DNA from 2 places in the Bradyrhizobium sp. WBOS08 genome. Region 2 is predicted to be linked to the other one. Evidence: riboswitches for the same ligand, from Rfam matches in the RefSeq annotation. Region 2 holds a riboswitch; the other holds the start of a gene.

Region 1 (3,403 bases), 1.2 Mb from region 2:
GTTCGCTGCAATGCAGCGCGCACCGGAACGTCATTGTCGTGCTAGACAGGGCATCCCATGCGCCTCGTTGCCGTGATCATCATCGCGCTCATGACGGCGGCCTGCGACCAGGAGCAGGACATCACCGGCTCGACGACGCCGGCCTGCCCCTTGCGGGCCTACAGCTACAATCCCCGCGACCTGAACCAGTGCGTCGCCGCCTGCAAAGCATGCGATCGCGGCACCACCGTCACCTGCTCGACCTCCTGCACCCTCAAGGGCGCGCGCTGAGATCCAGCGGCGGCGGGAACGGCGACCGCGAGATCGCCTCGTTCGCGGCAGGGCTATCGCATACGGCTCTCCGACAGCTGAGCGCACGCCTCGTCCTTCGAGACGACCGCTCCGCGGTCTCCTCAGGATGAGGCTAAGCAGCAGTTGCCTACGAAATAGCTGCCACGCACTCCGACCTCATCCTGAGGGCCCGCCGGAGGCGGGCGTCTCGAAGGATGGCCGCAAGTGAGCTTCTGGTCACGTTGTGACGATATGCGATGGCCCTGCGCTCGCGAGGGAGCGCCGGCGGTGCTTAGGCACCGGAACGATTCACTTGGGTTAATCATTGAAGAGGCAGCAGGACGTGGAGTCCGATGGAAATGGGTATGCTCGATCCCGGTCGATTTCTGGTGTCGTGCTCGCATTGCGAGGCCTGGCCGATGGCCGCTAATGTGAAGCGGTCGAGCTGGTCGGCGTCTCCGCATGAGGTCCGTTTCGTCTGCCCGCGCTGCCGCCGCGAGGAAACCGCGATCGTCTCGGCCTCCGGCGAACTGACCCCAGTCAAGCGCGTCGATGTTCCGCCACGCGATGTCACGGCCGCCTGGGCCCAGGCGCAACGTCCGCGCGGACGGACCTGAGCGCCGCCCAACGGTCGATTGACACGCTGCCGGGGCGACACTTAAATGGCCGGCGACGGTTCTCCTCACGGAGATCAAAAGGGAATGTGGTGCGGGATGTCCCAATGCCGGGATCTATCTCAACGCCACGGCTGCCCCCGCAACTGTAAGCGGTGAATCTTTCGTCCTGTGCCACTGGGAATCTCGGTCCTGGGAAGGCGACGCAAGGTAACGACCCGCGAGCCAGGAGACCTGCCGTCAGCCGTGGTCACACGCGAAGATGTCGGTCGGGGAGTACAGACATTGGCTTCATCGGAGCAGTCCGCCGCTCTGCCGTGAAACCTCGTTCGCTGTGACGTGCCACTGACGTCATCCGAGGTTACAACAATGTCTCGTCTCGTTTCTGCCGCCTGGCGCCTCAGCGCCGGCCTGCTCGCGTCCGTCTCGCTCCATTCGCTCGATCTATCCTCCGCCTTCGCCCAGCAGGGGCTTGCCGAGCAATTGCCGCCGATCGAGGTAAGCAAGCCCGCCGATCAGAACCGCACGCGGGCGAGGGCGACCGGTGAGGGCGAGGCGACGCGGCCGCGGCGCACCGCGAACGTTGCGCCGCCAGGCGATGGCACCGGCTCATCCGGCTCGGGCTCTGAGGCTGTCGGCGGCGGCGGCGGTATCGTCGGGGCCGCCACGACCGTGATCACGGCCGCGGATATCGCGCATTCGCCGTCGCAGACGCTTGCCGAGATCATCGCAACACAGGTGCCGGGAGCCCAGATCACGACGTTCTATGGCGGCCAGATCGGCGCCAAGACCAGCGTGGACCTGCGCGGCTTCGGCGCCTTTGCCACCGCCAACACGCTGGTGCTGGTCAACGGCCGGCGCCTCAACGACATCGACATGGCGCAGGTGGACCTCTCCACCATCCCGCTCAATTCCATCGAGCGCATCGAGATCACGCGCGGCAATTCCGGCGCGGTGCTCTACGGCGACAACGCGGTCGGCGGCGTGATCAACATCGTCACCAGGACCGGCGCCGGCGGACCGCCCGTGACTGCGCGCATCGAGGCCGGCTTCGGCTCGTTCAACACCCGGCTCGGCAACGTCTCGACCGCGCTCAATTCCGGGCCATGGTCGACCTCGTTCTACGGCAATGCCGTCAGGACCGACGGCTATCGCGACAACAATCGCTATTCGCAGCAGAACGGTGTCGGCAATCTCAACTACACCACGCCGGGCCTGAGCGCGTTTCTCACCGTCACCGGCGACAATCAGGAGCTGCGGCTGCCAGGCGGTCGCACCGTCGATCCCTCGATCGGCCTCGACGAGCTCAGGACCAACCGCCGAGGCACCAGCACGCCCTTCAATGCCGCCAACCAGCAGGGCTTCAGCGCGACGGCCGGGTTCACCAGGACCCTGGTCAACGGCGTCGATCTCATCGTCGACGGCGGTGTGCGCGACAAGAAGCAGCAGAGTACGTTTTTCTCCAGCCCGACGCCGGTTCCGGCTTTCTTCACCTCGACTTATGTCGAGTCCCAACTGACGAATTGGTCGATCACGCCGCGGCTCAGCGTGAAGAGCCTGTTGCTCGGCCTGCCGTCGCAGCTCCTGACCGGCATCGACTATTACGATGCGAGCTTTGAGCAGGACCGCGGCGCCGGGCAGGGGCTCGCCGCCTGGCACAATTACGACCTGAGGCAGCAGACGGTCGCAGGCTATTTCCAGCACACATTGGGCGTGCTGCCTACGACCGACGTCTCCTACGGCGCGCGGGTGCAGAACGTCCGTCTCGCGGCACGCGACAATTTCGATGCGGCGGCGCCGTTCAACGCCGATATCGGTGCGCTGCCGCTGACGAGCGACGAGACCCAATATGCGCTGCATCTCGGGGCCGAGCATCGTCTCAACGACGTGGTCTCGCTGTTCGCTCGCGCCGCGCGCGCGTTCCGCACGCCTGACGTCGACGAGCGCCTGTCCTCGGGGCCGTCCTTCGATCCCCTGACCTTCGCCGCGATCCCGCAAACGTTCCAGCTCAAGACCCAGACCTCGCAGGACATCGAGGGCGGTCTGCGCATCAAGGGCGGCGGTCTGCAGCTACAGAGCAGTCTCTATCTGATGGACCTCACCAACGAGGTCCATTTCAACCCGGTGCTGTTCTACAACACCAATCTCGACCCGACCCGGCGCTACGGCTCGGAGACCAGTCTGTCCTATCGCGTCAACGATGCCCTGCTGCTGCGCTCCGGCATGGCCTATACCCGCGCGGTCTTCCGCGAAGGCGCCTGGGCCGGCAACGATGTGCCGCTGGTGTCGCGCTATACGGCGAGTGCAGGTGTCAGCTGGAACATCTGGCAGAACTACCTGGTGCTCGATGCCACCGCGCGCTTCTGGAGCGAACGGCGCATGGACAACGACCAGGCGGGCACCCAGAAGCCGATCCCGGCCGGCGGCACGATCGATCTCAAGCTCAGCGGCCAGGTTGAGCGCTATTTCTGGTCGCTCAGCATCAACAACGTGCTGAACGCGCTCTACTACGACTACGC
Region 2 (3,403 bases):
CTCGCCGCTGGCCGATGAGGCACCGGACGCGAGCGCCGATGTGTGCTGGCTGCCCGGCGGCTATCCCGAGCTTCATGCCGGCAGGATCGCGTCCAATGTACGCTTTCGCAGCGGCCTGCGTGCCTTCGCCGAGACGCGGCCCGTGCATGGCGAGTGCGGGGGCTATATGGTGCTGGGGACAGCTTTGACCGATGCGGACGGTGTCCGCCATGAGATGACGGGCCTGCTTGGCCTCGAAACCAGCTTTGCCAAGCGCCGCATGCATCTGGGCTATCGCCTCGCGGCGCTCGCCGCACCGATGCCGGGACATCGTCCCGGCACGCGTCTACGCGGCCACGAGTTCCACTATTCGACCATTCTCGCCCAGCCTGACACGCCGCTGGCCGTCGTGCATGATGCAACCGGCGCCGTCATCGCCGAGACCGGCTCGCAGCGCGGCCATGTCAGCGGCACCTTCTTTCATCTGATCGCGGAGGACCGGTGAGCGGGTTCGTTTCCTTCGTCTCCGCCGGACCCGGCGATCCCGAGCTGCTCACGCTCAAGGGCGCCGCGCGGCTGCGCGAGGCCGACGTCGTGCTCTATGACGATCTCGCCTCGGGTGCGATCCTCGATCTCGCCCGGCCTGGCGCCAATCTCGTCGCGGTCGGCAAGCGCGCAGGGCAGCCCTCGACCAAGCAGCATCACGTCAACCGCCTGCTGGTCGACTATGCCGCAACAGGGGTGCGCGTGGTGCGGCTGAAGTCCGGCGATGCCGGCATTTTCGGCCGGCTCGAGGAGGAGATCGAGACGCTGCGCGAGGCCGGCATCGGCTATGAGATCGTTCCGGGCGTCACCTCGGCCTGCGTCGCCGCCGCGCAAGCCGGCATTCCCCTGACGCGGCGCCACACCTCGCGCCGGGTGCAGTTCATCACCGGGGCCGACGTCACCGGCGAGCTGCCGCCGAATCTGAATTGGGCGGCGCTGGCCGATCCCGAGGCGACGACCGTGGTCTATATGGGCCGGCGCACCTTTCCAGCGCTTGCCGCAAAATTGATCGCGCACGGCCTCGCCGCAGAGACCCCGGCGCTGGTCGCCGAATCCCTTGGCCGCCCCGACGAGCGGCTGGTCCGGACCACGGTTGCCGAGCTGGCCGAGCAGCTTGCCCGCGGTGGCGCTCCTTCGACCGCCGCCGTGATCCTGTTCGGTGCGCTGGCCGGGGATTATCCGTCGTGATCGCCAAGGCCGCGCCTCGCCCCTTGACGCAGGCTCGGCGAAAGGGGCACACAGGAGAAGCAAGGTGCTCGACGCGGCGCAAAGCGCCGGAGCATAATCGGGAATGGGGATGGGCGGACCAAGTTGCGGCGCCCAAAACCCCAGCCGCCCCCGCGACTGTAAGCGGTGAGGGACTTCGATCAGCCACTGGGCCGCAAGGTTCGGGAAGGCCGGAGAACCCAGTGAACCGCGAGCCAGGAGACCGGCCCTGCACGTTTTGAGGCCAAGGCCGTCGGGTGTGACGGCAGGAAGGATCTGAGCCATGCATATCGAACCCGGTCTAGTGACGGGCGCCAAGCTCGTGCTGAGTTACGCAACCGGCATCGCCGCAGGCGGCGTTGCCTTGAAGCTCGCGACCGAAACCGTGCGCGAGCAGGGCATCGGCTCGTTCGCAGGCCGGACGCTCGCCACCACGATCCTCGTCTTCATCTTCTTCGAGATCCTGCCGCACTTCCCGGTCGGCGTCTCCGAGGTGCACTTCATCCTCGGCTCGACCTTGTTCCTGCTGTTCGGCGCTGCGCCCGCGGCCTTCGGTCTGGCGTTCGGCCTGCTGCTTCAGGGCGTGCTGCTCGAGCCGGTCGACCTGCCGCAATACGGCATGAACGTCACGACGCTGCTGGTGCCGCTATTCGCGATCCAGGCGATCGCCACGCGGATCATTCCGCGCAATACGGCCTATGTCGATTTGAAGTATCGGCAGGCGCTGGCGCTGTCGACCACCTATCAGGCCGGCGTGATCGCCTGGGTGGCGTTCTGGGCGCTTTATGGCTCCGGCTTTGCGATGAGCAACCTCGCCGGCATCGCGACGTTTGCGGCGTCCTACGCGCTGGTGATCGTGATCGAGCCGCTCGCCGATCTCGCCGTGCTGGCGCTGGCGAAGTCGCTGCGCGGCGTCACCGCGGCCGGCCTCGTCACTCCGCGCCTGCACAACGCAGCTTAACTGAGACAAGGGGCGGCCGTCATGGCCGCCCCCACGCGCAATGCTCACGCTCTCCCTGATCGGCATCGGTTGCGGCGATCCCGGCCAGCTCACGCGCGCCGCCGTTCAAGCCATCAACGCCGCCGATCTCGTCCTGATCCCGCGCAAGGGAACGGCGAAATCCGATCTCGCCGATCTCAGGCGGACGATCTGCGCGGATGTGCTCACCAGCGACACGACGGTGATCACCGAGTTCGATCTTCCCGTGCGCGATGCCGCCGAGGCCGATTATCGCAAGGGCGTGGACGACTGGCACGATGCGGTCGCCGCGACCTGGTCGCAGGCGATCGCAGATCATCTGGGAAGCGACGGCAAGGTTGCGCTGCTGATCTGGGGCGATCCTTCGCTGTATGATTCCTCGCTGCGCATCGCGCGGCGGCTCGCTCCCTTGCCCAGAATCGAGGTCGTGCCCGGCATCACGTCGATCCAGGCGCTGTGCGCGGCCCATGCGCTGCCGCTCAACGATATCGGCGAGCCGTTTCTGGTCACGACCGGGCGGCGCCTGCGCGAAGGCGGCTGGCCGCAAGGAATCGACACCGTGGTGGTGATGCTCGACGGCGGCACCGCATTCGAATCGTTGGATCCGGCAGGGATTCACATCTATTGGGGCGCCTATCTCGGCATGCCCGATCAGATCATCATGTCCGGCGCCCTCGCCGAAACCGGCCCGCGTATCGTCGCGGCACGGCAGGATGCGCGCGCGCGGCATGGCTGGATCATGGACAGCTACATTCTAAAGCGCAGGCGTTAAGCGAGGCAGCATGCTCCCCGAATGGGTCACCACGAACTGCCCCGTGATCTCCGCGCTTCATCGCGAGGCGGCGATCGCGCGTCAGGCGCAGCTGACGAAGCCGACCGGCGCGCTCGGCCGGCTCGAGCAGCTCGCGATCGAGCTCGCAGGTCTGCAGGCAACCGAGCAGCCGCGCGCGGCGCGGGTGCCGATCATCGTCTTCGCGGGTGACCACGGCATCGTCGCGCAGGGCGTCTCGGCCTATCCGCAAGAAGTGACCATCGCGATGATGGCCAATTTCGCCTCCGGCGGTGCTGCGATCTCGGTGCTGGCGCGCGAGCTTGGCTCGCGCTTGGAGGTGGTCGATGCCGGTACGCTGGCTGGTGAGGAGATGACGGGCATCGTCACCGACAAGCCGCGCCACGGCACCCGCGATTTCAGCG

What was found. Region 2 has a riboswitch for cobalamin ahead of DCM80_RS23500 (energy-coupling factor ABC transporter permease). Riboswitches for the same ligand answer to the same signal wherever they lie in the genome.
Region 1: it holds a riboswitch for cobalamin, as region 2 does, so the genes downstream of both, DCM80_RS29475 (TonB-dependent receptor) here and DCM80_RS23500 (energy-coupling factor ABC transporter permease) in region 2, are expected to answer to the same signal.

The regions. Positions count from the first base shown of each region.
Region 1 is NZ_CP028988.1:6,249,259-6,252,661, reverse strand. Features, by position in the region: gene DCM80_RS29485 (hypothetical protein) at 58-270, shown strand; gene DCM80_RS29480 (hypothetical protein) at 624-887, shown strand; cobalamin riboswitch at 927-1,141, shown strand; gene DCM80_RS29475 (TonB-dependent receptor) at 1,254-3,403, shown strand, end outside.
Region 2 is NZ_CP028988.1:5,033,592-5,036,994, forward strand. Features, by position in the region: gene DCM80_RS23490 (cobyrinate a,c-diamide synthase) at 1-484, shown strand, start outside; gene cobA (uroporphyrinogen-III C-methyltransferase) at 481-1,212, shown strand; cobalamin riboswitch at 1,258-1,477, shown strand; gene DCM80_RS23500 (energy-coupling factor ABC transporter permease) at 1,514-2,191, shown strand; gene cobF (precorrin-6A synthase (deacetylating)) at 2,232-2,981, shown strand; gene cobT (nicotinate-nucleotide--dimethylbenzimidazole phosphoribosyltransferase) at 2,992-3,403, shown strand, end outside.